2 regions of the Lactobacillus sp. W8172 genome follow, and region 2 is predicted to be linked to the other one. Evidence: predicted binding sites of a transcription regulator. Region 2 holds the regulator's gene; the other holds the start of a gene.
What was found. The regulator HrcA, encoded in region 2, represses chaperone genes, less so after heat shock. The targets are predictions, from matches to a motif close to TTAGCACTCNNNNNNNNNGAGTGCTAA.
Positions count from the first base shown of each region.

Region 1: the regulator HrcA is predicted to act here: its motif matches at 6,146-6,172, upstream of H3R21_RS04245 (Hsp20/alpha crystallin family protein).

Region 1 is NZ_JACFPG010000002.1:138,667-154,183, forward strand. It holds gene mgtA (magnesium-translocating P-type ATPase) at 1-111, opposite strand, end outside; M-box (ykoK) riboswitch at 198-362, opposite strand; gene H3R21_RS04205 (TPM domain-containing protein) at 425-1,081, opposite strand; gene H3R21_RS04210 (deaminase) at 1,011-1,490, opposite strand; gene trpS (tryptophan--tRNA ligase) at 1,496-2,515, opposite strand; gene H3R21_RS04220 (SOS response-associated peptidase family protein) at 2,612-3,217, shown strand; tRNA gene H3R21_RS04225 (tRNA-Gly) at 3,312-3,382, shown strand; gene H3R21_RS04230 (CPBP family intramembrane glutamic endopeptidase) at 3,440-4,102, opposite strand; gene H3R21_RS04235 (nucleotidyltransferase) at 4,211-5,527, opposite strand; gene greA (transcription elongation factor GreA) at 5,604-6,065, opposite strand; gene H3R21_RS04245 (Hsp20/alpha crystallin family protein) at 6,290-6,712, shown strand; gene H3R21_RS04250 (C1 family peptidase) at 6,858-8,174, shown strand; gene H3R21_RS04255 (nucleoside hydrolase) at 8,237-9,175, opposite strand; gene H3R21_RS04260 (ABC transporter permease) at 9,184-10,140, opposite strand; gene H3R21_RS04265 (ABC transporter permease) at 10,140-11,273, opposite strand; gene H3R21_RS04270 (ABC transporter ATP-binding protein) at 11,266-12,801, opposite strand; gene H3R21_RS04275 (BMP family protein) at 12,880-13,950, opposite strand; gene H3R21_RS04280 (BMP family protein) at 14,076-15,167, opposite strand; gene H3R21_RS04285 (methylated-DNA--[protein]-cysteine S-methyltransferase) at 15,513-15,517, shown strand, end outside.
Region 2 is NZ_JACFPG010000001.1:201,941-217,457, reverse strand. It holds gene eno (phosphopyruvate hydratase) at 1-573, shown strand, start outside; gene H3R21_RS00995 (HAD-IC family P-type ATPase) at 749-3,022, shown strand; gene H3R21_RS00990 (GNAT family N-acetyltransferase) at 3,139-3,657, opposite strand; gene H3R21_RS00985 (adenine phosphoribosyltransferase) at 3,967-4,494, opposite strand; gene recJ (single-stranded-DNA-specific exonuclease RecJ) at 4,584-6,866, opposite strand; gene lepA (translation elongation factor 4) at 7,035-8,873, opposite strand; gene dnaJ (molecular chaperone DnaJ) at 9,014-10,153, opposite strand; gene dnaK (molecular chaperone DnaK) at 10,232-12,082, opposite strand; gene grpE (nucleotide exchange factor GrpE) at 12,101-12,682, opposite strand; gene hrcA (heat-inducible transcriptional repressor HrcA) at 12,695-13,744, opposite strand; gene ribF (riboflavin biosynthesis protein RibF) at 13,881-14,813, opposite strand; gene truB (tRNA pseudouridine(55) synthase TruB) at 14,834-15,517, opposite strand, start outside.

The sequences.
Region 1 (15,517 bases), on a different contig from region 2:
TTCACTACTTGCATGTAATCTAGCTAAAGTTTCAGACCTGCTTTCTTTGGCAATTGCCTTCACCAGTTCTAAATCCTTGTTGCTGGTTGCCTCATTTGGTTTTCTCAGCATCATTCTCACTCCTTTTTTCAAAGAACTCAAACAAACTAAAAAGGGGCCGCCTACATACCGCTGGCGACCCCTTTAAAACAAGGTATCATTAATACTCGTCGTTCAGTTTTAACACTACGTGACGTAAGCTTAGAGCTAGCTATCTGGTTGCCGCCTTATGTCGACGGAAACTATTTGACTCGTTGGCATCTCTGGATGTTTCCGGGCGATAGCATATGTTCACGTAGGAGTCTCACCTAACAGTTTATTTGTTGCTATTTAATTTTCATATTGAGTGTAATATATCAAACTGCGCTAAGTCAAGTTATTTAATTTATTTCTTTAGTTGCATATTAGTTTTGAAGAAATATAATAACCCACCGATTACGAGTACTAATGCCAAGGCAATCGGTAATGCCAGACGGCGCGGATGCGTGAGCTGCGTACGTTCATCATTTGATAAATCATATTTATCTAGTGCATATTGGTAACGCTGATCAATTGTTGTGGCGCAAGCCCTAAAAACAAACCGCAGACCCTTATTAAACTCTTTTTTATTGTTGCTACGAAGCTGATCAGATTGTGATCGAATAATGTTGCCCCTAATGTCAGCAGTAAAGGCACTATGCAAATCCTTGCTGGAATAGATCTGAACATTTTTCTTTTTGTCCTTATAACCCACAACAATAAAAACAGTACGCTTATATTTGCTTAGTTTCTTAGGTGTTAAATGATCAACCCGGTTGACCGTTTTCACAATAATTTTAGGTTGCTCACTAGTTTGTAAATAGCGGTTGTTTTTCTCCTTAATTAACTTGCTAGTTTCTTTTTCTACCAAATTACAGTTATCGTGTAAATCTGGATTTGAAAAAGCGGTCGTTGTCAGAAAAAGACTGATTAATGCAATAACTGCTACTAGCTTAGTTTTCAGCATCTTCCAATTTACGTGCCAATTGCTCCACGTAATTTCGGTCGATTTTAATTTGCTCATAAGGAACCCCACAATCTTTAAACAGTGCAATTGTTAACGGACTGTCGTGATAGTCAAAATAATAATTAATCTTCTTAACTCCAGCTTGAACCAGCGCCTTGGCACAATTATAGCATGGAAAATGCGTGACATAGATCTCCGTACCATCAGTTGAAACACCATTACGGGCACACTGAATAAGCGAGTTCATTTCGGAGTGAATGGTGCGGACGCAGTGCCCATCGACCAGCTGGTGGCCAGCATCATCGCAGTGTGGTTCATTCGTAACAGAGCCATTATAGCCCGTACCAATTATCCGGTTATCCTTAACCAGAACACTACCAACAAGCGCACGATCACAGGTGGAACGTTGGGCAATCACCAACGCCTGCATCATAAAATATTGCTTCCAAGGAATCCGATCACGCATCTTTTTTACCTCTTAAAATAGTTCAGACCAATTGCATCCCTTACCTCACTTAAGGTTTGATTTGCAACCTGGTTGGCTTTTTCCGAGCCTTCGATTAGCATTTCATAAACTTCATCTTGCTTTTGTTCATATTCTGCTCTGCGCTGGCGAATTGGTGCCAATTCGTTTTCAAGCACTTCGTTTAAGTAGCGCTTAATTTTGACGTCACCCAAGCCGCCTTTTTGGTAATCTTCCTTTAATTGCGCTACCTTATTCTTATCAGGATCGAAAATGTCGAGGTAAGTGAAAACAGTGTTGCCTTCAACCTTGCCTGGATCTTCAACATGAATGTGATTAGGGTCAGTGTACATTGACATGACCTTTTTCTGAACAGTTTCAGAATCATCTGATAGATAAATCGCATTACCTAAAGATTTTGACATTTTGGCGTTACCATCAAGTCCTGGTAAACGACCCTGACCTTTTTCAGGAAAGTAACCTTCTGGTTCAACCAAAACATTGCAGTCATAAACGCGGTTAAAGGTGCGAACAATTTCACGTGCCTGCTCAAGCATTGGCTCTTGGTCATCACCAACTGGCACTAGTGTTGCCTTGAACGCCGTAATATCGGCTGCCTGCGAAACTGGGTAGTTCAGAAAGCCAACCGGAATGGAATCATTAAAGTTCTTTTGCTTAATTTCAGCCTTAACTGTTGGATTACGCTCCAAGCGACCCACAGTCACAAGATCCATATAATATGCTGTCAATTCAAATAGAGCAGAAATTTGGGATTGCACAAAAATAGTTGATTTTTCAGGGTCAATGCCAACAGCCAAATAATCCAATGCAACTTGAATGAGACTATTACGGATTTTTTCGGGATCGCGGGCATTATCAGTTAATGCTTGTGTATCAGCAATCATGATATAAGGCTGATACTCCCCTGAATTTTGTAGCATTACCCGATTTTTTAAGGAACCGATGTAATGTCCAACGTGGAGCTTTCCGGTTGGACGGTCACCCGTCAAAATAACTTTTTTAGCCATGGTTTTTACCTTTCTGAAAACTTAAAATTTGTTTTAATGTAATAATTATAGTTAATTCTACCAAAAATCAAGCAATGATTAAACATGGAGGATAAAATGTGCAATCAATTTCAGCTGCCTACCTTAGCAGATATTAAAAAATACTTAGCAAATGACTTAAACCTACCATTAATTGAACCCGATAAGAACTTACCACAAAATCAGGCAGTTTTTCCAAAAGGGGCCGCTTCAGTGTTGCTATACCAAAATGATCAGCTTCAACTCCAGGCAAAAATTTGGGGTTACCCTAGTCCATTTGACCACCAAAAGGTGCTTTTTAACGCGCGCGTTGAACGGTTTTTTGAGCAAAAGAAGTCAATGTGGGATTCTTCCTTTGCTAAATATCGGTGCATCATTATTGCCAGCCAGTTTTTTGAATCCAGTCGTGAAACTTATGTTGCTTCTAACAACCATGAATATCATGAGCGCTATTATTTCCAAACTGCCAATGAACCATTAACGTTGATTGCAGGCATCTATCAAAAAGACCATTTTTCAATGGTTACCACACAACCGTCAGCAGAATATGCCAAAGTGCACGATCGGATGCCGCTAGTGATCAAACCTAGCGAATTGCGTCAGTGGCTCTTTCAGGACTTTTCATCCCTAGTTGATCGTAGTCACTTTCAGTTTACAAGTGCCAAGCTTCCTCAACGGCAGTAAGTATCTTTTTAAAATAACCTCAACTTCTTCATAAGCTAATTACCAAATCTGTGCTTGGTTTCAAAAAAGAAACATGGTAAACTATTTGAGTAATGCGGGTATAGTTTAATGGTAGAACGTTAGCTTCCCAAGCTGAAGATGCGGGTTCGATTCACGCTATCCGCTTAACAAGAAAAAGGCAACGATTAATCATCGTTGCCTTTTTGTTTTATGCTATTTTGCTTAAGTCATAATAATTAGAATTACGCTATTTAGGACCGCCAAGTAGATTGGCATCCAAATTGTCTGGGTATGCAGATACGACCATGCAAATATTGCGCCAAAAAGCGCATTAACTAGCAAAAGCGCAATTGAATCTTGCCAGTTTAGCAAACTAAACAAAACGCCTGAAACAATAATACCCAAAACTGCTGTCATTACTGTGTTTTTGCGAAAAGCGTAATTGAACAAGAACCCAGTAATCAAGAATTCCTGTAAAACTGGTATAACCACACCCAACGCCAATAAGAGAAACCAATAGGCTAAAGTCGATTCATGATGCAAATAAGCAATCTGAAAATGATACATTTTTAATTTTCCAGTTGATTGCAACCACGAAACAAAAATGCGTAAAACTGTTATAACAATTGTTGAAGCAATAATTAAGCCAAAGTTATTAAGCCAGGAACCAGAATAGCTTCTATCGAAAAAGCGTTGCTCACGATTAAACCGGTAAATGAAAAATAGCAACACCATCAAAGAAATGGTTATAAACAAAATCAAATCCCAGATGTGAATTGGTGAATTCATCGTAACCAGTTTGAACGCGCCGGCAACCATCAAATAACCAATTAAATAGAAAATATAGCGTATTAGGTTACCCTGTCTTGATGCTGGTGTATTCACTATCAATTACCCCTATCTCTTTGTGTACCCTACAAATTCCATATTATAGCAAAAAAAGACTACTTTATGAAACACCAGCACCATTTTTCAATTAAGAAAGACTAAGCACTAGTCGTAAGCATTACCGCCATTATGGCCACCAACTAAGCTACTACGCTTAATTGCGGTTGCACCATGAAGCAGGCTTGACGCCTTGACTAAGCTTGTAAAACCATATTTTTGTCTTATTTGATCAACTGTTTGATCAATTTTTTTCTTTTTAATCTGTTGACTTGGTTGCACAAAAAAGGTTAATTGTTGGTAATTATCGGGATGCAAGTCGCCACAACTCACGCCTAAGGCACGAACCCTTTCTCCATGCCAGTTTTTGCGAAAAAGGGCAAGCACTTCTGCTGCAATTGCATCATTATCATTAGTTGGACAAACTTTTTGCTGAACGTTAAAGCCTTTCCGTTTGCCCTTAAGCCGATATTTTGAAAAGTTCACCATTAAGCTAATGCATCCCGTCTGCACTCTATGTGATCTAATCCGAGCTGCCACTTGTTCACTAATTTCACGCAAGACAATCTCTATTTCACGCTGATCAGTATAATCTCTGGTCAAAATTTGCGAATTGCCATAGTTTTTCATTTTGGGAAAATAACGTTCTCTAATAATGCTTCGGTCAACACCCCAACTCATTGCAAATAACTGCTCGCCCATTACGCCAAACTCTTTTTTTAGAATTGCAGGATCTGAATGTGCTAGTTCATACATATTATTAATGTTAAGCCGGCGCAAATGCTTTGCTGTGCGTTTGCCAATGCCACAGACTTCTTCCATGTCTTTAATCTGCCAGATAGTATCTGGAACATCAATGTAGTGCCAATAGTCAATCATTGAGTGACGATGCTTAGCTGAGATATCCATTGATAATTTAGCCAATAAGGGATTTTCCCCTATTCCACATGTGGTATAGAAACCAAGTTTATTTTTTATCTCAAGCTGTATCTTACGTGCAACTAAATATGGATCATCGCCAAATAGATGCCACGATTTTGTCATGTCAATCATGCTTTCATCAATGGAATAGGGATGAATATCTTCATCAGCCGCAAATTGACGAAAGATTTCAAGTATCTGCGTACTGCGCTTAATATATAAGTTCATATGCGGAGGCACCAAAATTAAGTCAGGTGCCTCTTTTTTGTTAGGAACATCACGAACCCGCATTACATTATTTAGACCATATTTTGCCTTAGCTAAGGGCGAAGCAGCCATGATTAAGCCAGAACCGTAACTTTCCTCATCTTGCTGATGAGACGCAACTGCCAATACCGCCTTCATTGGATTAAGACCTAATTCAATTGCTTCGCAGCTAGCAAAAAACGATTTATTATCAATCATAAACACTACATTATGAGGTTCATAACGATAATCATACATTTTTCACCACTTCCACTCCGAACTCTTGTTTGTATTATAAATTATACAAACAAGAGTTTGGTTAAGCAAGAATTTTTTATTCGACTGCAAGAATTGTCACTTGGTATTCACCCGCAGGGGCTGCCACATTTACTACTGCGCCAGCTTCTTTTTTATTTATCGCCTGGCCCAAAGGTGAGTCAAAGGAAATTTTGCCTTCGGCAATATCAGCTTCCATTCGTCCAACGATCTGATACTTTTCTGTTTCTTCATCATCATCAAAACGAAGCGTTACTGTTTTACCTAAATCAACTTTGCCATCATCGTTCTTTTCAATTACTTCAGCATACTTCAATTGCTTTTCAAGGTAGCGCAAACGACTTTGCAGGTGCCCCAAGTCTCTCTTAGCCTCTGTATACTCGGTATTTTCCGATAAATCACCAAGTGATCGGGCCTCCTGCAAAATTTTGATTCGTCTTGGTCGGTCCTTTTTTAAACGAGCAATTTCCTCTTCAATTTTTTGGTAGCCTGTTGGCGTCATTTTCTGATAATAAACCAAAGTTTTATCTCCTTTTTTACTTTTTTATAAAAATTTTCCACAAGTTTTTTCCTTGATATATCAGCATTTTCCTTCGATTTTTAGCACTCGACGAAGAAAAGTGCTAAAAATTGTTCACTTTTCGAATAATGGTACTATAATATTAATTGTAAGGAAGAAATGAAAGTCTTCACTTACATATTTAACTAAATTGAAAACAAAAAATTGAAAGGAAGTTTTAAATTATGGCAAATGATATGATGAATCGTCGTAATGACTTATTTGATGCAATGAATGATTGGTTTGATCTTCCTAGAAAGTTTTTTGACGATACTAATGTTGCCAAATTAATGCAATCAGATGTAATTGAAAACGATAAAGAATATGTGATTAAAGTTGATATGCCAGGAATGGATAAGAGCAATATTAATCTAAGCTACAATAATGGTATTTTAAGCGTTTCAGGCTCAAGAAAATCATTTAAAGATATGTCCAAGGACAACAGCCTTATTCATCGTGAAAGAATCGATGGTCACATTTCTCGTAGCTTTAGATTACCAAATGTAGTTGCAAGTGAGATCAGTGCAAAGTATGATAATGGTGTATTGACTATTACTTTACCAAAACAAAGTTCTGATCAAAGTGATAATTCAATTCAAATTGATTAGCTTATTTATATTTTAATTGCAAGAAGTTCTAGATAAGTTGCCAATACAAATAATTCTCTAAAGTGGGTTCAGCTATTGAACCCACTTTTCTTTTAGATTAGAATAGAAAGTAATTTAAAATTAGATTAAAAAAGGAGAATTATCTATGGGACATCAAGTTACTGTCCAAGAACTAGAAAAGTTTACGGACAATTTTAATCAAAACCCTAAAAATCAAGTAGTTGCACGTGCAACCCAAAAAAGTGGTGTGTTAGCTGCTGCTTACAATGAACGTGTACAAGGTGAACTAACTCGTGTTTTCTCTACAGAATTAGACACAGAAAATGTTACTAATCAGCGTCAATCTGGTCGTTGCTGGGAATTCGCCACATTAAATATTTTGCGCCACAACTTTGGTAAAAAGCATAACTGTAAGAATTTTACTTTCTCACAAAGTTATAACTTCTTCTGGGACAAAATCGAGCGTGCAAACATTTTTTATGACAACATCTTGGATACAGCAGACAAGCCCCTCAACTCACGGACAGTTAGAGCTATTTTAGAAGGGGCCGGTCAAGATGGCGGTCATTTCCACATGGGGGCTGCTTTGATTGAAAAATATGGTGTTGTACCTTCCTATGCAATGCCGGAAAGTTTCAACGCTAATAATACCAGTGCCTTGGGTAAGGCTTTGGGTGACAAGTTGAAGAAAGACGCTTTGGTTTTGCGTAAATTAAAGCAAGAAGGAAAAGACGAAGAAGTCGAAAAAGCACGTGAACAATTTTTAGGCGAAGTTTACCAAATGACAGCAATTGCCGTTGGTGAACCACCAAAGAAATTCGATTTGGAATATCGTGATGACGATAAGAAATATCACTTAGATAAAGACTTAACTCCACTCGAATTTTTGCACAAGTACATGGGCGATGTTGACTTTGATGACTACGTTGTATTAACAAATGCACCTGATCATGAATACAACAAGCTCTACGGCTTACCATTCGCTGACAACGTTGAAGGTGTCTGCCGAATCAAGTTCCTAAACTTGCCGATGGAGTTTTTGGAAACTTACGCAGTTAACCAATTAAAAGACGGTGAAGCTGTTTGGTTTGGTAATGATGTTGGTATACAAAGTGACCGTAAGGCAGGTTACCTTGATAACAATCTATACAAATTCAACGAGTTGTTTGGCGTTAATTTAACAATGTCTAAGGCTGACAGATTGCGTACTGGTGCTGGTTCAGCTACTCACGCTATGACGCTAGTTGGTGTTGATGAAGATAACGGTCATATTCGTCAATGGAAAGTTGAAAACTCATGGGGCGAACAAAACGGGGACAAGGGCTTCTTCGTTATGAATAATGACTGGTTCAAGGACTACGTCTACGAAGTTGTCGTACACAAGAAGTACTTAACTTCTGAACAGCTTGCCTTGACAGAAGGCCCAATTACAGATCTTCCTGCTTGGGATTCAATCGCTTAAACTAAAAATAGGCAAAATAAAAGAGTGAAGTTCAAAATTATGAACTTCACTCTTTTTGTTTATTATTTTGCACGCATAAGTAATTCGTCAAACTTCTTGAAGAATAAATCTTTGTCTGCTTTAGTTACTAAAGTTATTTCACGGCCATTTGGATCTTCTTCCATTCGGCCAGCAGCAGTTCCCTTAGTAATAACTTTTACCTTACGTTTTTCTGCTGTTAAAACAACTTCAGGATAAAGTGCACTGATAACAGTTAAAATATCCCAAAAGTATAGTTGAGCTGTTTGAATTGGTGGATTAACCAGAAGACTATAAGCTTGACCAGCTAAATCAACAGCTGGATACTTGCGTAAACCTGCCCAGTGCATCTTCAATTCATTTGTTAGCGGTAGTTCTTCACTACTTTCTAGGCCAATGACTTCCATTGGAATATTTGAAGCTAGTACACGCTCAACAGCGTATGGATCCCAGAATGCATTCCATTCTTGTGTGCCATCTGCATTAACTTGAACAACATTTCCGTGACCATCAAGAGAGCCACCCATCCAATAAAGTTTTTCAATTTTTGATTCAATTTCAGGCGCAGCATCTAGGGCACGAGCCAAGTCAGTCAATGGACCTGTCATAACAACAGTTACAGGCGCAGTAGCATTTTCGAGCTTAGTGACCATGTCTAAGTGAGCAGGTTGGTCTGCTTCCTTGGTAACCATTTTTCCTGATTCATTTAAAATTGGTAATGAATTGAAAGAGTACGATGCTGTCCGCCAAGCTTCAGGAAACTGGTTAACAGCACGTGAATTTGACTTAGCAACTTCTAGTTTATCACCGCGTGTATTAAAACGATCGGTTAACTTACGGCAGACCTCAACTGATGGGTCAACATAACCGTCGGCATCGATTGCACCAACACCAAGCAACTTAATTTCTGGTGCTTGTAAAAACAATAGGTATGATACTAAATCATCGATATTACCATCGTGATTGAAATAGAATTCTTTCATTTTTCTCCTTATTTCGACTTAATATAATTTTGACCATCAGCAGCTGGTGCAACTGACTTACCAAAGAACAGAACTAGGATCACAATCGTGATTACATATGGTGCAATCTGCATGTAAACGGATGGAATATGGTTGAAAAATGGTAATTGATTACCAATAATACTGATACTCTGAGCAAAACCAAAGAACAGTGATGCAAGCATCGCACCAATTGGGTTCCATTTACCAAAAATCATTGCTGCTAAAGCCATGAATCCTTGACCTACAATGGTCGAAATTGAAAAGTTACCGGAAATTGCTTGAGCAAAAACAGCACCACCAATTCCGCCTAAAAAGCCAGAAATCAGAACACCAGCATAGCGCATCCCATAGACATTAACACCCATGGTGTCGGCTGCTTGTGGGTTTTCACCACAAGCACGTAAACGCAAACCAAAGCGCGTTTTATACAATACCCACCAAAGGATAATTGAAACGATAATTGCTACCCAAGCAGGAGCAGAAGTGTTTTTAAATAAAATTGGTCCAATGACTGGAATATCAGCAAGACCAGGAAAACTAAAGTAACCAAAGCTTTGAGTGATATTTTCAGTTTGTCCTTTATCATAAATTGCTTTTACTAAAAAGACGCCTAATGGGGGTGCCATTAAGTTAAGCACAGTACCACTGATTACGTGATCAGCGTGGAAATTAATCGTTGCTACGGCATGCAATAATGAAAATAGCAAGCCAACAACGCCGCCAACTAATAAACCTAACCATGGTGTCAATTTACCAAAAGTTGAAGCAAAGGTCAGATTGAAAACAACTGAAGAAAAAGCACCCATCGTCATGATACCTTCAAGACCGACGTTAGTAATACCAGAGTTTTCACTATAAACTCCGCCTAGGGCTGTAAAAACTAGTGGCGTAGAGTAAACAAAAGTTGACGAAACCAATAAAGATAATATTCCAACTAAATTCATTACCTTTGTCCTCCTTCAGTTGATGTTGTATTTGCAGGGCTAGTGCCGTCCGTCTTTTGTTCAGACTCTTCAACTGATACTTTACGAGCCTTAAATAAAAGTCCAATGACATATTGAATTGCCACAAAGAAAATAATTGCCGCAATTACAATCGAAACTATTTCATAAGGAATACCAGCTATTGTTTGCATTCCTAGGCCACCGATTTTCAAAATTGAGAACAAAATGGCTGCCAGCAAGATACCAATTGCAGTTCCGCCACCAAGTAGCGCAACAGACAAACCATCCCAACCAATGTCCAAACTAGTAGTCTGGGTAAAGTAGTTTTGGTAGGTTCCAAGTCCCTGAACAACACCACCTAAGCCAGCAAAACCACCTGAAAGAAGCATTGAGTAGATAATATTCTTTTTCGTTGACATTCCGGCATAGCGACTCGCATATGGATTAGCACCAACTGAGCGAATCTCAAAACCAGTCGTTGTCTTTTTCATTAAGTACCAGTAAATGAAAACACCAATTAAGGCTAAGAAAATACCTGCGTTAATTCTAGAATCGCCAAACATTGAACTTAACCAATCAATTTTCAAACTACCGTTAGCAGTAATTGTCTTAGTTGTGTCGGTATCAATTCTCAATTTGCTAGACATAACTTGTTGCATCAAGTACTGGCAGGAATAGAGCACAATGTAGTTCAGCATGATAGTAGTAATAACTTCATTTGTTCCAAATTGTGCACGCAGCCAACCGGCAACACCAGCTACAGCAGCACCAGCAAGGGCACCGGCAATAACTGCTAATGGCAGTAAGATAACTTTTGGCATGTTTGGATTAGCAAGTACGATCCAGATTGAGGTTAACCAACCGGCTTGTGCCTGACCAGGCAAACCAATATTAAAGAAGCCGGCACTTGAAGCAATGGCAAAACCAATTGCAGTAAAAATAAGCGGCGTCGCTTCACGGATTGTTTCACCAATTCCATTCATGTTGCCTAAAGCACTAGAGAACATTGATGAATATGCTTCAAACGGATTATAGCTCCAGATCAACATAATCAATGCACCAACTAGAAAACCAGCAAAAATAGAAATTAGTGGTACTAAGATTTTTTTCGTTTTTGGTGTTACTTTAAGCAAGAGCGTTGCCTTCTTTCTTAATGCCAGTCATTAACAAGCCTAATTCTTCATCGCTTGTTTCTTCCGGCTTAACTTCACCAGAAATGTCGCCATCATGAAGAACAATAATTCGATCAGACAATTGCATAATTTCATCTAATTCATAAGAAATTAGCAAAATTGCTTTTCCTTTTGCACGTTCAAGCAAGAGTTGCTGGTGGATATATTCGATTGCACCAACATCAAGGCCACGAGTAGGCTGAAAGGCAATAATCAAATCACCGTCGAGATCTAATTCACGTGCAATAATTACCTTTTGTTGATTACCACCGGATAAGTCACTTACTGGCAAACTGCTACCAGTCGTTCTAATATCGAACTTTTTAATCAACTCATCGGCATGTTGATGAATTAAATCGTAGTGCATTACATGGTGGCTTGAATACGGTTGATGATAATAATTCTGTAACGCCAGATTATCCGAGATTGAAAATGGCAAAATTAAACCATATTTTTGCCGATCAGAAGGAATGTACGAAACACCCTTTTCGGTGATTTTTCGTACCTTTTGATTGGTCATATCTTCATCATTAATGCTTATCTTGCCAGAATCAACATGTTGCATTCCCGTCAAAGCTCGTACTAATTCGTCTTGTCCGTTGCCGTCAATCCCGGCAACACCCAAAATTTCACCAGCACGCAGGTTAAATGACAAGCCCTTTAATGCTAGAATACCTTGCTTGTTCTTAACCTTAAGGTCACTAACTTTAAGTGTAGTTTTCCCTACTTCAGCACTAGGCTTGTCCAGCTTCATGTTAACGTGACGGCCGACCATTAATTCAGCCAAGCGGTTATTAGTTACATCGCTAACATCAAAAGTACCAACACTCTTACCTGCACGGATAACCGTAACCCGATCTGCAGCACGCTTGATTTCTTCAAGCTTATGCGTAATCAGAATGATTGACTTACCTTCTTTAGCTAGCTCTTTAATAATTTGAATAAATTCCGTAATTTCTTGCGGGGTCAAAACAGCAGTTGGTTCATCAAAAATCATGATATCAGCACCACGGTAGAGCACCTTAAGGATTTCTACTCGTTGTTGCTGCGCAACTGTAATTTCACTAACCTTCTTTTTGGAATCAATGTTCAAATTATAGCGTTGCGACAACTCCTCAATCTGTTGTTGCGCCTTTTTAAAATCTAGCTTTGGTCCCTTAGTAGTTTCATGACCTAAAATAATATTTTCTAAAACCGTGAATGATTCCATCAACATAAAGTGTTGGTGAACCATTCCAATTCCCAAGTTCTTGGCAACAGTCGGATTTTTAATTTCAACTTCTTGACCACGAACATCAATTTCACCAGAAGTTGGCATTAGCAAACCAGACAAAATACTCATCAAGGTTGACTTGCCAGCACCATTTTCACCAAGAAGAGCTAGGATTTCTCCTTTGCGCAAAGTTAGATTAATGTCATTGTTTGCTTTAAAGCCATTAAAATCTTTGACAATATGCTTCATCTCGATTACATTCGTCGTATTTTCCATTTTGCTTATATTTCTTTCTATAAAAAACTCTTTGTATATTAAAACACAAAGAGTTTCCTATTACTTGATTATTTGCGATTAATCTCCGGCTACAGTAATTTTACCAGCTAAGATATCAGCCCTAGATTTCTGAACTGCACTCCAAGCTTTTGGTGATAAATTACCCTTTGTAACTGAAACGCCGTTACCCTTTAAAGAATAAACAAGGTGCTTGCCACCAGGGAACTTGCCCTTAACTGCATCATCTGCTAAAGATTTAGTGGCAACATCCAAGCCCTTTAAAACAGAAGTTAAGGTAAAGTTGTCTTTCTTGCCATCTTTGTCTTTATACTGTCCCATGTTTTCTTGGTCAACGTCGACACCAACTACCCAAACTTTTTGACTAGCAGCATGTGCTTGGTTGTGAGCTTTGGCTTCTTGGAAAACACCGTTACCAGCTGAACCAGCAGCTTGGAAGATAATATCGCACTTGTTTGCGTACATCGATTGTGCCATTGATTTCGCTTTATCTGTCGAAGTAAAGTTACCAACATATTGTGCATCAACTGTTATCTTCTTGTGCATTGCCTTAGCGGCATCTGCAACACCTTGTTTAAAGCCATTTTCAAAGCTTTCAATAATGGTTGACTTAGCCCCACCAACAAAACCGACCTTGTTAGTTTTAGTTGAGTAAGCAGCAGCTACACCACCAAGGTATGACGCTTGGTTACTCTTAAAAGTTACCGAAGCAACATTCTTTTGTCCGGTGATTACATCATCGACAATTACAAAATTCTTCTTTGGATTTTTCTTAGCAGCTTCACTAACCGAATCTTTTAATAAGTAGCCAATACCAAAAATAGTTTTGTAGCCTGATTTAGCCGCTTGGTTAAAGTTAGGCGTATAGTCTGTTGCGCTGTTTGACTGGAAGTATTGATAGCCACTTCCCTTTTTAAGACCTTGTTCTTTACCATAAGCTTTAAAGCCTTCCCAGGCAGCTTGATTGAAAGATTGGTCGTTTACGCCGTTGCTATCAGTAATTAAGGCGATGCTATTCTTTTTACTTTCACCGGTTGAATTCTGTTTCTTTCCAGAACAACCACTCATTAATAAAGTAATTGAAGCAGCCACAGTTCCTAATGACAAAAGTCTCGCAAGTTTTTTACCCATTGTTAGTTTTTATCCTCCACAAAAATACGAACTTTTCATCTATTACTTTATTATAAAATACGTAAAAAGACAAGATGAATCTATTCGACTTTGCATATAAAAACTTTTGTTATTCTAAAATCGAACTATTTTGAAGGGTGAATTGGAACTTTGATTTCACCGTCAATAATTTGTTGACGTGCGTCACGTGAGTATTTCCAAGCCTTGTCTTCGATATGGCCGCGTGTAATGGAAACACCGTTTGTCTTCAAACCGTAAACTAATTCTTTACCGCCAGGGAACTTACCGTTATATGCACGGTTTGCAATATCGTGAGTAGCAACATTAACACCAGTGATTACTGAAGTTAATACAAAGTTGTCTTTCTTGCCATCCTTACTCTTGTAATTACCTAAATATGATTGGTCAACATCAACACCGATAACCCAAACCTTCTTATCAGCAGGACGGTTTTGGTTGATTGCTTTGGCTTCTTGGAAAAGACCATTACCAGCTAAACCAGAAGCGTGGAAGATAATGTCAGCTTTTTTAGCGTACATTGATTGTGCGATAGCTTTTTCCTTGTCAGCACTTGTAAAGTTACCAACATATTGATTTAGAAGTGTAACCTTCTTATTTAACTTCTTAGCTTGATCGTTAACACCTTTAGTAAAACCTGCGTCAAACAAATCAATAATGTTACCGTGAGCTCCACCGATGAAACCAATGACACCTGTCTTAGTTTGAGTTGCTGCTGCAACACCGGCTAAGTATGAAGCTTGCTCACTCTTGAAGTTAGCTGAAGCAACGTTCTTTTGACCTTTGATTACTTCATCAACGATAACAAAGTTCTTCTTAGGGTCCTTTTTAGCTGCTGCACTAACAGCATCTTTCAGACTATAACCAATACCAAAAATTGTTTGGTATCCTGCTTTGCTAGCTTGGTCAAAGTTTGGTTCAAAGTCAGCTGCACTACTCGATTGGAAGTACTGATAGCCGTTCTTACCACGCTTTAAGTTATGGTCTTTACCGTATGCCTTAAAGCCACGCCAAGCGGATTGGTTAAATGAATTATCATTAACACCCGCAGTATCAGTAATCAACGCGATTGAGTGCTTTGCGCTATCAGTTGAGTTACCACTTCCACCCTGCTTTTTACCGGAACATGCAGTAAGTGCAACACCAGCCGCAAATGTTACGGTAGCAAAGGATAGGATTTTCTTGATTTTAGTCTTCATAGTTATGTATGACCCCCATATAATTTCTAGTATTAGAATATCAATATTTAGTATTCACGTCAAAGTCATAATACAACATAGAGTGTTGATGTAACAACCTTTTTGATTTTGTCAAATTAGCGCTTGGCTCTTAAACCATCGAGCTTTGTATATGACAAGGAAAATTTTTTCAACTTTTTTACTTGTGTTATGTTTATTAAAAGTAGCTTTTGAAAAAATGAGCTTTTAAGTTGTTCGCTATTAAAATAAATTAGTGCACGCTAAAATGAATAATATAATGCGCAAATAAAAACCATCCGGTGAAACCGCATGGTTTTCATAATTTATTAGTATGGAGTGATTAAAGTGTT
Region 2 (15,517 bases):
ATTGCTTGTGACTGTGCTGCTTCATACTTCTACAACAAAGAAGATGGCAAGTACCACTTTGAAGGCAAAGTATTCGATGATGATCAATTAGCTGAATACTACGACAAGTTACTTGATGAATTCCCAGAATTAATTTCTATCGAAGACCCTTACGACGAAAACGACGTTGAAGGTATGATCAAGTTCACTCAAAGCCACAAAGACAGAATTCAAATTGTTTTAGATGACTTTATTTGTACTAACCCTAAGCTTTTAACTAAAGCTATTAAGGAAGGTGCTGGTAACGCATCATTGATCAAGTTGAACCAAATCGGTACTGTTACTGAAACTTTGGAAACTATTCGTCTTTCACGTAAGAATGGTTACAACACTATGATTTCTCACCGTTCAGGTGAAACTGGTGACACATTCATCGCTGACTTCGCTGTTGCTATCAACGGTGGTCAATTGAAGACTGGTGCCCCAGCTCGTTCAGAACGTGTTGAAAAGTACAACCGTTTACTTGAAATCGAAGAAGAACTTGGTGAAGGCGAGCGTTTAGCTACTTTCCCAGACAGTGTTGACAAAGACTAATTTGTTAACCTGAAAAAGCCTGCAGCAATGCAGGCTTTTTGTATGCAGATAAAATTCGCTTCTCAGTTAAGTATAATGTCGGTAAAAAACTGATATGAGCTAACCCTTTAGCTAGAAAAAAAGCCCCTTTTATGCTAATTTAGATAAGTATTTAAAAACTAAGGAAGGATAAATTATGTCTGAAAATTTTAAAGGTTTAACCCAAGCCAAAGCAGATGAATTCCTTACTAAAAATGGTTTAAATGAAGTCCCCGAACCTCAATTCAACTTTTTCAAGGAATTTTTATCAAAATTATGGAATTTATCGGCATGGATTTTGGAAGCAGCATTGTTACTAGAATGCATTTTAGGCAAATGGATTCAGTCGCTCTTTGTCCTACTCATGCTATTATTTGCGGCTTGGAACGGAGCATCTAAAAAGAAACAGTCAAGACGCGTTTTAAATAATATCTCGCATAAATTAACTCCAACTGTTTCCGTAATGCGCGATGATAAATGGCAAAATATTGATTCAAAGTACCTTGTACCTGGTGACTTAGTTAGTATTCAAGCTGGAGACGTTCTTGCAGCTGATGTGAAGCTAATCGACGGACAAATTTCTACAGATGAAAGCTCAATTACAGGTGAAGCAAAAACTGTTAGAAAGCAGGTAAAAGACACTGCTTATGCTGGAACCACGGTTGTAGAAGGTAGCGGCTTGGCAACGGTAACTGCAACTGGTGCTAATTCCCGTTCAGGCAAGACCGTTAATCTAATTAACAACTCTGCTGCTCCAGGACACTTACAACAACTCCTAACCAAAATTATTTATTATTTGTGTATTTTGGATGGTATCTTGACCCTAGTAATAGTCATTGCTTTCTTCTTTAAGGGTGGAAAGATAAGTAATTTTATTGAAATGTTGCCTTTCTTGGCAATGATGTTTATTGCCTCTATTCCGGTTGCAATGCCCTCAACCTTTGCCCTTTCGAACTCATTTGAAGCAACTCGACTAAGTAAGGAAGGTGTCTTGACAGCTGATTTAACTGGTATTCAAGATGCTGCCAACTTAAATCTGATTTTACTTGATAAAACTGGAACTATTACTGAAAATAAGACAGCAGTTGCCAATTGGACCAATTTTAGTCAGATGACTGATAGCGAAGTTCTAGAACTAGCTGCTGCTGCAACTGATCAACGCAATAAAAAAATCATTGATTCTGCAATTGATGATTACGTTTCTAGTCTTGGCCTAAAGGTTAAAGCACCTGATGACTTTACACCGTTTACTTCAAGTACTGGCTACTCAATGGCTACTATTGCTGGATATAATGTCAAATTAGGTTCTTTTAAGCAGCTGTCACTTATTGATGTATCCGCTACTGATAAAGTTAAGGACATTGATTTTGGTGCAGGCCGTTCCGTTGCCTTACTAATTGATGACAAGTTAGCCGGTGTCTTTATTTTACAAGACAAAGTTCGCTCCGATTCAAAAGCAGCTTTGGCTGAACTTAAAAAACGTGGTGTTATGCCTATTATGTTAACTGGTGACAACCAAAAAACTGCTGAGGCAGTTGCGAAAGAAGTCGGTTTGGAAGGCGAAGTAATTTCAATTCATGATTTTACGGATCAAACTGACACAAACAAGTTAGCCGGAATTGCAGACGTTTTGCCAGAAGATAAGCTAAAAATGGTTAAGTTTTTCCAGCAAAAAGGTTATATTGTCGGAATGACTGGTGATGGTGTGAACGACTCACCTGCCCTTAGACAAGCTGAAGTTGGAATTGCTGTTTCCAATGCGGCCGACGTTGCAAAACGCTCAGGTAAAATGGTTCTTTTAACGGATGGACTAACTTCAATCGTTAAAATTCTCGATGCGGGACATCGCGTATACCAACGAATGACTACTTGGTCTCTTACCAAGCTCGCAAGAACAGCTGAACTGACCATGTTACTAACTTTTGGCTACCTCTTCTTTGGTTACATTCCAATGGCTCTAAACGCAATGGTTATTTATACTATTATGAATAATATGGTAACGATGATGATTGGTACTGACCGAACGCATATTACCTACAAACCAGAAAATTGGAATATGGCTAGATTGGCAAAAATTGCTTTTTCACTAGCTTCTGGTTGGACTTTAATTGGTATCCTAGCCGTTGCCTATCTGAATACTCATGGCTGGAATCATGGGACGATTTCAACCATGGTTTACGTATATCTTGTTTTGAGTGCAATGTTCCTGATCTTAATTACAAGAACAAAACGTTACTTTTGGCAAGATTACCCTTCCAAAGCTGTCGGTTTAACTCAGTTAGGTGACATCATTCTAACAGTCATTTTAGCAATCTTGGGGATTGCAATGGATAAGATTAGCTGGACTAATCTCGCAATTACATTCTTGGTGGCACTAGTAGCTGCAATTGTCATTGACCTCTTTTACCAACCAATAATGAAGAACAGGTAAAAGTAAGCAACGTTAAATACATATTTTTTAAACGCATCAAATTAATTTGGTGCGTTTTTTTTTCTAGTAGAAAAAAGACTCCCAAATACTTGAGAGTCTTCATCAAAACTAATTATTTATTTTTTCAATTCATAGACATATGAGGTTTCATTTGGCCGGTAAACCCCATGAAGGAGACCAACTTTGGTGAAGCCCATTTTATCTATTAAATGTTGCATTGCCTTATTGTCTTCGTGTGTGTCTATTCTGACAGAATCAATTTCGTCACGATTATCCTTAACGTCGTTAATTACAGCTTGCAAAAGTTGAGTAGCATAGCCTTTTCCAGCATGGTTCGATTTAATTGCAACACGATGAATTACTACGTAGTTATCAGTATCACACAGCCACTGACCATCTAAATGGTCATAAACATGATCTGGACCATCGACAATTGCAATAGCACCAACTGTCTCATGATCATCAGATTCAGCTAAAAAAGCCCAACCTTGTTCAATATCTTCCTTAATTTGGCCTTTTGAAGGGTAGTCACCTTGCCATTGATTGACTCCACGTTCAGCTAACTGGTTAGCACCGTCTTTTAAAATAGTGATAATTTGGTCAAAATCGGCCATTGTTGCTTTTCTTAATTGCAAATTACTCTATCCCCTTTTTTGAAATACCGTACCATTATATCCACTCAAGTCTCACTTGTAAAAAAAATTGAACACTTTTTTTGGAACTTAAAATGATTTTCATTTAGGAATTATTTTTGCTGGCTAATTCTTTTTTTAACAACATTTTGACAACCTAAATCAAATGAAAAGATCATGGCATTTTCCTTGCTAGCACTTTTTCATTCAGACATATTTAGTATAGTTTGCTTTTTCATTGATGTTAAAAATCTTGCTCTAAAAAGAGTACAAAAAAAGATTGTACTTATGAAAGTGCAATCTTTTTATTTTTTAAGCACCGTGATATTGAACTAATGAAAAGACATCCAAATCAGGTAACTTTTCTCTACCATGCAAATCAGGTAATTCAATATAGAAAGCAGCGCCAACTAGTTCAGCTCCTAGGTTTTCAATTAACTGCTTGCAAGCAGTTAGTGTTCCTGCAGTCGCTAGCAAGTCGTCACAAATCACCACTTTTTGCCCTGGCTTAAGGGCATCTTTATGCATCTCTAAACTATTTGAACCGTATTCCAAATCATAAGAAGCACGTTCAACATCCCTAGGTAATTTATGCGGCTTCCTGGCTGGAACAAAGCCAATACCTAATTCAGTTGCAACTGGACAACCAACGATAAATCCTCGCGCCTCAGGGCCAACAATGACGTCAGCACCCTTATTTTTAGCATACTCAGCCAACTCATGAGTGGCCTCTCGAAATAATTTTCCATCTTGTAAAATCGGGGTAATGTCGCGAAATACAATACCTTCATTAGGGAAATTATTAACACTTGCAATGTGTTCTTTAAAATCGTTTGCCAAAAGAAGAAAGACCTCCAAAAATACAATCTTATAACTTAAGCTGTTTTACACACTCATTCTACCATTTTTTGCATATTTGCGCATCTGTATTAATGCTGTTTTAATTGCTTATTCACGTACATTAGCAATTGACTGCTTGGCATTTGTCGAAGTTGCTTGATAAAACTTAGCTGTGAGCTAATACCATTGTAATATTTAGAAGCAGTCAAAGGCACCTTAGCCGGATTTTTAACGCCTACAATTTTTCCTTGCTTCATTTCAACGAAATTAAGTTCAAAAAGTACCCGAAGGATGAATAGAATACTATTATAGTCTAGATTGAGAAATGGCCCTACCTGACGGTAATCTTCTGCACTTAGTCCAGGATGGGAATAAACATAGCGTAAAACACTCTCAAATGCATTATTATCTGGAATATTCTTTACAGGTAGCTGATCCATTAAAAAGCGCAAGTACAGTTGCTCAAAGTTATTGCTAAGTGCAAAATCTAACTCATTCTGATTATGAGGAGCATCAAGTAAAACGACCACTTCTCCATCTTCATCTTCATCATATTCACTGGCTAAAGTAATTTTGGTTTCATCCAGGTCGAAATTATTCATTGCTGCAAATTTGTTTTTCTTATCGAATAACATGTAGCGGTCAGCAAAACCCATGACATATTTTTCTTGCCTTAAATCAACTACTGGAGCAGGAACAGCCAGTTTAGGCGCAGCAAAGATCATCCCTTCCATAATGCCTTGCAGCTTAACTTGATTACGAAAAGTGTTCTTACCGAGTTGAATAAACATCTGATCAATGTATGGCAACAGAACTTTTGTCAGATATTTTTTGTTAAAGCCAACAACCTCAAGTTTTCCATTTCCTTTAGTTACCGTTACTTTAATGTGATTTTTCTCTTTGCCCATATAAAAGCAGCCACTAATTTGTGGTTGAGATATGCAGAAAATGGGTTGCGGATTATCCGTTCCAAATGGACCGACTTGATTGATTTTATCAATTAAATCAATCGTAAGCTCTTCAAAAGGCAATTCCATATCATATGGCTTTACAATTTGCTCATGAACGCCATGATAACTATCTTCAAGTGCTTTTCTTAGCGCCTCAATTTTACTCTCTTCCATAGAAAGACCACAGGCAAAATCATGGCCACCAAACTTTAAGAATAGATCCTTTTTAAGTGGATCGAGAGCATCAAATAGATTGAAACCTGCAATAGAACGTCCAGATCCCTTAACAATTCCATCATCATTTTTAGTTAAAACGATTGTTGGTTTATGCACCTGCTCAGCAACCTTGTTTGCGACAAGGCCCAAAACACCCTCATGGAATTCAGGATTATAAATTACTAGTGTTCCTTTGGATTGCCAGCCCTTCGCTTTAATTTGCTCCAAACAATTTTGATAAACCTCAACCGTTAGTTCTTTACGTTCATCGTTGAGCTTCTCAACCCGGTCTGCAATTTCTTGGGCCTCTTCTTCATCTTCACTCAGTAATAATTCTACGGCTAAGCTTGCATCAGCCAGTCTTCCAACTGCATTAAGTCGTGGAGCAATATTAAAGCCGATATCTGTTTCGTTGATTTGACCAAAATTCAAGCCAGAATTTTTAATTAAAGCGCGTAATCCAGGGCGCTCAGTTTGATTAAGCTGCTGGAGTCCTCTTTTTACGATGATATGACCCTCACCAGAAACTTTTACCATATCACCAATTGTTCCAATCATTGCAAGTTCCAATAGTTCTGGCATTGGATCTTGCATTAATTGCCGACAGATTGTATAAGCTACACCGGCACCACAATAGTCGTCAAAGGGATAATCTTGTCCAGAAAAATCACAATGCACAATTGCATAGCTATCCGGTACATCTTCTTGAATTTTGTGGTGGTCAGTAATAATAGTATCGACCCCCTTGGACTTAGCGTAAGCTACCTCTTCAACCCCTGTTATCCCGTTATCTACAGTAATGATTAAATTGGTTCCGTCTGCAACAATTTTTTCATAAGCTGCCATATTGGGACCATAACCATCACGAAAACGATTAGGAATGAAAAAATGAACATCTGCACCTAAGATAGCCAGGGTTTCCATCATAATACTGGTTGCAGTAATGCCATCTGCATCGTAGTCACCATAGATTGTTATTTTCTCCCCTTTGTCAATTGCATCATTGATTCTTGCAACTGCTTTATCCAAGTCGCGCATTAAGCTGGGATCTGCTAAATCTTCTTCTGTTGCATTAAACCAAAAATTCAGTTTTTCATCAGTGTTAATACCACGTAAAGAAAATAATTTTGCCTCAGTATTGCCAAGTTGGTATTTTTCAACTAGTTCAGGAGCTAGCTCTTCTCCTGTGCGCTGTTTCCAATCTATCATTAAATTAATTAAGCCTTTTTCTATTTACACTTATCTTTATCTGCTTGATAAAAATACCAGATTAAAACTGCGACACCATTATCTGATTATATTCTAAAAATACATAAGGATTAATATCCATCAGATAATAGAGTCGCAGCCTTGCTTATTTTGTTAAACAATTTATTATTTAGAGTTTAAATCGTCATCATTCATTCGTAAGACAGCCATGAAAGCATCTTGTGGTACCTCTACACGACCAACGGCTTTCATTCGTTTCTTGCCACGTTTTTGCTTATCTAATAACTTAGCACGACGGTCTGGGTCACCCGTGTGAATTTTCCAGGTAACGTCTTTTCGATAAGGCTTAATTGTAGCACGTGAAATGATTTTTGCACCAATTGCTCCTTGAATATCAACTTCAAAGTTTTGCCGCGGAATCAGCTTCTTAAGCATAGAGGTCATTTGACGTGCACGATCTTGTGCCTCATCCCTATGCGCAATAAAACTCAATGCATCAATTACCTGCTTATTAAGCAAAATATCTATTTTAACTAAATCAGTTGCACGATATCCCGTAATTTCATAATCAAGTGATGCATAACCTTTAGTCGAAGATTTCAAATCGTCAAAGAAGTCATAGATTATTTCAGCAAGTGGCATATTGTAAATCACATTGACACGGTATTTATCAAGATAATCCATTGTGACAAATTCGCCACGCTTACGTTGACAAAGTTCCATTACTGGTCCGACAAAATCGTTTGGAACCATTACTTCAGCCTTAACATAAGGTTCTTGAACTTCCTTATATTCTCCTGCTGATGGCAAATCGGCTGGATTATCAATTACTTTGGTTGAACCATCATTCATAATTGCATGATAATCAACCGAAGGCGCGGTCATAATTAAATCCAAATCAAATTCTTGTTCTAACCGTTCTTGAACCACATCCATGTGTAGTAAGCCAAGAAAACCACATCTAAATCCAAATCCCAAAGCAGTTGAAGTTTCTGGTTCAAATTCCAATGCAGCATCATTTAACTGCAGCTTTTGGAGAGCTTCTTTTAAGTCGTCATATTTAGCATTGTCAACTGGATACATACCAGAGTATACCATTGGTGGTATTTGACGATAGCCAGGAAGAGGTTCTGCAGTGGGGTGTTCAGCTGAAGTAATCGTATCACCCACTCGTGTCTCTCGAACAGATTTAATATTAGCCGTTAAGTAACCAACATCACCAGCAATCAATAAATCTTTTTTAACTGGATGAGGACTTGAGACACCAACTTCAGTAACTTCATACTCTTGGTTGGTATTCATAATCTTAATCTGATCGCCAGGTTTTACTGTTCCCTCTTCTATTCTAACGGAAAGAACTACGCCGCGATAATCATCGTACTTTGAGTCAAAAATTAACGCTTTAAGAGGAGCCTCTAAATCACCTGACGGAGCAGGAATATCCTTTACGATCCGTTCGAGTAATTCGTCAATTCCCTGTCCAGTCTTACCAGAAACCTCGGCAGCGTCCGAAGCGTCTAGACCTAGCATTTCAGTGATCTCTTCCTTAGCCTGCTCTGGATTTGCGGAAGGTAAGTCAATTTTATTGATTACTGGCAAAATTTCTAAATCATCATCAATTGCTAAATATGTATTAGCTAAAGTCTGTGCTTGAACACCCTGAGAAGCATCTACAACCAACAGTGCTCCTTCACAGGCGGCCAAAGAACGCGAAACCTCATAAGAGAAATCGACGTGACCTGGTGTATCAATTAAGTGGAAAATATAGTCTTCACCATTTTTTGCATGATACTTAATTTCTACAGAGTTCATTTTGATGGTAATACCACGTTGACGCTCAAGTGGCATGTCATCCAGCATTTGATTTTTTAATTGTCGCTCTGAAACTGTATCAGTCAGCTCTAAAATTCGATCAGCAATTGTTGATTTTCCGTGATCAATATGTGCCACAATAGAAAAATTGCGAATGTGTTCTTGATAATCTTGTAATTTTTTAATATCCATAAATTGCACCCTTTACTCTATCTTTCCTATTATAGCAAATTCGCTAAAAGGGATAAAACTTTTAATTGTCATCTCAGCTAATCTTTTAATCCCGCTTAAACAAAAAAGCAACAAGTTATTAAACTCATTGCTTTGATAGTTTATTGTAATTTATCTTTTAAGCGTTCAAAGAAACCCTTCTCCTGTGGGGTAATTGATCCTCCGCCGGCTTTGACAAATTCAACCAGTGCTTCTCTTTGTTTTTCATTAATTGACTTAGGAATTTGAACCAGAACCGTGGTTACTTGGTCACCATTACCGTTACCACGTAAGTATGGTACACCTTCACCATGTATAGTGAACTTCTTATTTGGCTGAGTACCAGCAGGAATCTTCAACTTCTTTTCACCATGGACGGTTTTAACGTTAATTTCATCACCCAAAGTAGCTTGTGCAAATGAAATCGGTACTGTTGTATAAATTGTGTTACCACTACGTTCAAATTCTTTTGAAGGCTTAATTCGATAACTGATGTATAGGTCCCCGTAAGGTCCACCATTTTTACCAGCTTCACCTTGACCTTCATAGCGCAATTGTTGGCCGTTATCAATGCCTGCAGGAATATTAACTTCAATCGTATTCTTGCCATCAACAACACCATTACCATGACATGTCTGACATGGATGCTCAATAATTACACCACGGCCATGACACTTGTCACACGTTGTCTGTCTTCGTACAACACCAACTAAAGACTGTTGCGTAATGGTCATATAACCAGTTCCTTGACACTTGTCACATGTTGTTGGATGTGTTCCTTTTTCAGCGCCACTACCCTGACAGGTTGAACAGGTTTCGCTACGAGTATATGAAACCTGAGTCTTCTTACCAGTAATTGCATCCATAAAATCAATGGTTAAAGTATAATCTAAATCTTCGCCCCTAGTAGGTGCAGTTGGATCAACGTGTTGCTGACGCGCACCATTACCAAAGATATCACCGAAAATATCGCTAAAGTCACCAAAACCACTGAAGTCACCATAGCCCTGACCTGCTCCACCGCCAAAGCCACCTTGACCATTTACACCAGCAGAACCAAATTGGTCATACTGTGCACGCTTTTGTTGGTCATGAAGAACTTCATAAGCTTCATTAATTTTCTTATACTTTTCTTCAGCACCTGGCTCATGGTTTATATCAGGGTGATACTTTTTAGCTAATTTACGGTAAGCAGAGTTGATTTCTTTATCACTGGCATCACGACTAACACCTAGCACGTCATAATAATCTTCTTGTGCCATCTAAAAGCTCCTTACTTTACAAAAGAAAAGAACTACTATTGCGGCAGTTCTTTTCTAATTTATTTAATTATAAACCCTTTACTTGTCTGGGTCTACTTTATGAAATTCACCTTCGTCAGCAGAACCACCTGTTGAATTGCCATCTTGTGAACCAGGGTTTTGAGGACCAGCTTGGCCTTCAGCACCTTGAGCACCACCATTAGCTTGGTAAAGCTTAACAGCCAAGTCTTGAGCAACCTTAGATAATTCATCCTTCTTGGTCTTCATTTCGTCCAAGTTGTTATCTTTTTGAGCTTTCTTTAAAGCTTCAAGAGCATCTTTGACTTTCTTGGTATCTTCTTCAGATACTTTATCCTTAACATCATCCAAAGTCTTTTCAGTTGAGAAGATTAATTGGTCAACTTCGTTACGAAGATCAACTTCTTCTTTCTTCTTCTTGTCTTCTTCAGCATGCTCTTCAGCTTCTTTTTGCATCTTTTGAATTTCTTCATCAGACAAACCAGATGAACTCTTGATAGTAATCTTTTGTTCCTTACCAGTACCCATATCCTTAGCAGATACGTTAACGATACCGTTCTTGTCGATATCGAAAGTAACTTGAATTTGAGGAACACCACGAGGAGCCGCAGGAATATCTGTTAATTCAAAACGACCTAAAGTCTTGTCATCTGCAGCCATTGGACGTTCACCTTGTAAAACATGAACATCTACGGCTGGTTGATTATCAGCAGCTGTTGAGAAGATTTGACTCTTTGAAGTTGGGATAGTTGTGTTCTTTTCGATCAACTTAGTGAAGACACCACCCATGGTTTCAATACCAAGTGAAAGTGGAGTAACATCAAGTAAAACAACATCCTTAACGTCACCTGAAATGACACCACCTTGAATTGCGGCACCTAAGGCAACAGCTTCATCAGGGTTAATTGAGTGATCAGGGGCTTTGCCAGCCCATCTCTTTACCGCTTCTTGAACAGCTGGAATACGAGTTGAACCACCATTTAAGATAACTTTGTCAATGTCATTTACAGTTAAATCTGCATCCTTTAATGCATTATCAAATGGAATCTTTGTACGGTCAACCAAATCAGCAGTTAATTCATCAAATTTAGCACGAGTTAAATCTGTTTCAAGGTGAAGTGGACCTGATTCGCCTGCTGAGATGAATGGAAGTGAGATGTGAGTTGAAGATACTCCAGATAAGTCTTTCTTAGCCTTTTCAGCAGCATCCTTTAGACGCTGCAAAGCCATCTTATCTTTAGAAAGATCAACACCATTTTCATCCTTAAAGTTTTGAACTAGCCAATCGATAATCTTGTTATCAAAGTCGTCACCACCAAGGTTAGTATCACCGTTTGTTGACAATACTTGGAAGACGCCATCACCTAATTGCAAAACTGAAACATCGAAAGTACCACCACCGAGGTCGTATACTAAAACTTTTTCATCTTCTGCATCTTTATCAAGACCATAAGCAAGTGAAGAAGCAGTAGGCTCGTTGATGATTCTCTTAACATCTAAACCAGCAATTTTACCAGCATCCTTAGTTGCTTGACGTTGTGCATCATTGAAGTATGCAGGAACTGTAATAACAGCTTCAGTAACCTTTTCACCTAAGTAGTCTTCAGAAAACTTCTTAATGTATTGCAAAATCATTGCTGAAATTTCTTGAGGGGTATAAGCTTTATCACCAATTTTAACTTTGTAGTCAGCTTCACCCATGTGACGCTTGATTGATGAAATTGTGTTTGGGTTGGTGATTGCTTGTCTCTTAGCAACTTCACCAACTTGAATTTCACCATCTTTAAAAGCAACAACAGATGGAGTAGTACGGTTACCTTCTGGGTTAGTAATAATCTTAGGTTCTTTTCCTTCAAGAACTGCAACTGCTGAGTTAGTAGTTCCTAAGTCAATACCGATAACTTTTGACATTAATAATCATCCTTTCAATTATTGAGCAACAACAACCATTGCTGGTCTTAATGTGCGATCTTTATATAAATATCCCTTTTGTAGAACCTGAACGACATGATCTTTTTGATCATCGGATTCAGCTGCAACAGTCTGAACTGCTTGATGTAAGTTCGGATCAAACTGTGCTTTTTCAGCATCAATCTCGCTAATTCCATGATCCTTCATGGCTTTAACAAGCGCATCCAAGGTCATTTGAACACCCTTTTTAAGTTGACGCGACGCCTCATCATCTACCTTAGTTTCCAATGCTCTTTCTAAGTTATCCATTGCTGGTAAAATATCTTTAGCTAAGGATTGTGACTCATACTTAATCAATTGAGCACGTTCATTGTTGTAGCGGTTCTGCATATTCTGCATTTCCGCTTGACTACGAAGGTACTTGTCTTCTAGTTCTTTTTGTTCTTCTTTTATTTTTGCTAATTCTGTTTCAAGCTTTTTTGAAGTCTCAGGTTTCTTACTTTTATCTGTAGTATTAGCCTTTGTATCAGACTTTTTTTCTTCAGCTTTAGTTTGATCTTTGTTTAGATCTTTTTCACTAGCATATTTTTCTTTACTCACGGCTAACCTCCTTTATTTGAATCTACCATAATACTCAAGTAGTTTCTTAGCAAGTTCATTTCTAAAATATTCCAAAAGACCAATTACTTGCGAATATGGCATATTGTTAGGACCAAGTAAAGCAATTACGCCTTTACCATGTGAACCAACACTATATTCCGCAGTGAGCAGGCTATAGTCCTTAAGTAAATCACTTGGCAAATCTGAACCCAAACTAACACGAATTGGATACCTACCACTGTCTGAGTTCATACATTGATCAACCATATCTGAAATCAAATCATTGTGATCAATTAACTCATAAACAGAGCGTAAACTTGAGACATCATCCAAAGAAGTATTATTAAGTAAATTAATCTGACCATCAACATACATTTGCTCACTTGTAGCATCTTTAATGACGTCTTCAACCAACTCAAGTAAGTCACTTGCATGAGAATTAGCAAGCTTCTTACCCAAAGTTCGATTAAGCAAAGATGATGTAACCTCATTTAGCGTTTTACCAATTAACTCATCGTTAATCATTCGAACTGCTTTTTCAATTTCATCACCACTGATGTTACGTGGCAAGTTATAAACTTGGTTGTGAACATCACCATCACTAGTAACTAAAATTGCCATCACTTGTCTATTAATTAAAGAGACAATTCTAAAACCAGTTATTGTGATATCATTATTTTCTGGCCCTTCTGCAAAAGCTGTGTAATTAGTCAAATCAGATAAAATCTTTGCTGCTTCTTGAACAATTTCATTAACTTGATGAAATGGTTGATCAAGTTGACTAACAATTCTCTTGTAAACAGAGGATGGTATCTTAAGTGGCTCAAGCAAGTTGTCTAAATAGTACCGATAACCGTCCATCGACGGAATTCGTCCACTTGAAAGATGTGTTTTTTCAAGAAGACCCTTATCTTCAAGCGCAGCCATTTCATTTCGAATTGTCGCACTTGAGACTTTCATCGGTAACTGATTCATCACTGTTTTTGAGCCAACAGGATCATGCGTCTGAGTAAAATCATTAATAATTGTTTTTAAAATTAATTCTTGACGTTCGGTCAACATAAATATCGCCCTCACTTTTAGCACTCATACTTTTTTGGTGCTAACAATTATTATGATACTAGCTTTTAGCAGAATGTCAAGTTGAGTGCTAATTTTTTCGCAATTAATTTTAACTTGAATTACTGTTTACCTAAAATTAACTTTGCTGAGCAAAATAAGCCTTTATTTCGGTCTCGTCTGCTTCCATTTGTTTCTTCAAATCATCCAAATTAGCAAATTTAATCTCACCACGTGTATACTTGTACCATTTGATAGCCATTTTTTTGCCATAGGCTTCTTCATCAAAGCCAAATAAATTTGATTCAATTAAAACTTTTTTTCCATCGCTGATCGTTACATTATATCCAACACTAGTCATTGAATCATGCCAATGCCCATCAATCTTTGTTTTTGTGGCATAAACACCAATTTTTGGAATAACCTTATTATCTTGCCAAACCAAATTAGCAGTTGGAAAACCTAGTTTATGCCCGTTGCGCAAACCATGACCAATTTTACCAGACATCATATATGGAAAGCCAAGAAGTTCATTAGCTAGTTCTATGTCACCATTAACAATGGCTTTTTTTATTTCAGTAGAACCAATTTTTTGTCCACCATATGACTGCTGTGGCACATTGACGATATCGAATCTGCCTTTAGCAAACTTAGGAAAATTTTCCATATTTGCTACGTCTTTTGGACCATAGGTATAATCAAATCCAGCAACGACTGTATCTGTTTCAAGTTTCACAATAATTTCATCAATAAATTGCTGAGCACTTAACTTACAAAAAGCATCACTAAAATGCATTACCAAAAGATAATCGACATTTAATTTTTCCATTTTGTATGCTTTTTCTTCTAGGCTGTCGATATAGCTAACATCTGCTCCTTGATAAACTGATTTTGGATGAAGGTCAAATGTCATCACTGCAAGAGGAAGCTTTTTCTCAGTTGCTTTTTCTCTGGCAGTTCTAATTAAATGTTGATGACCACGATGTACGCCATCAAAAAAGCCCAAAGCAAGCACAATCTTAGTAGGAAAAATATTCTCCTTAATTGGATAAGTTAAATGGATAATTTGCACAATAAAGCCTTCATTTCATCTTATTGGTTTTGTAATAGCATTAAAAACGGATGATACATATGGTCATCCTTTTCGTATATTGCTTTAATGCTATTATTGTACCTTAACGCAACTTTTTTTGCATTCGTTTTCAAAACTATTGCATTACCATTTTTAACTTTAGGCCATTGTTGATCATTCAAGTTAATATACTCATAATCCTTGAAAAAAGCATCAATTGGTTGAATAAAATCGGTAATTTTTCCAGGTGCATTAATTACTTCATCCAGTTTAACTGCTTGACTTAAGTCAAAACCTGAACTAGCAGTTCTTCTCAATGATTCCATAACTGCAGGAACATTCAATTCAGTTTTAAGATCGTTGACCAGAGACCTGACATAAGTGCCCTTACTACATTCAATCTGAAAGTCAAAACTTTCCTCACCTTTTTCCTTATCAAAGGTTGGATCATTTTTAATATCATATTGATAAACTTGCACCTGCCGCCTTGGTCGCTCTACTTCAATACCGGCACGGGCATATTCATATAAATGCTTACCATTAACTCGAACAGCGGAATAAATTGGCGGAACCTGTTCAATTTCTCCCACAAAGCTTTGCATTGCTTGTTGGATAGCTTCCTTTGAAATTGGGGCTGTGATTTTTTCACTTTCTAAAACTGTCCCACTTACATCATAACTATCAGTCGCATAACCAATAATTCC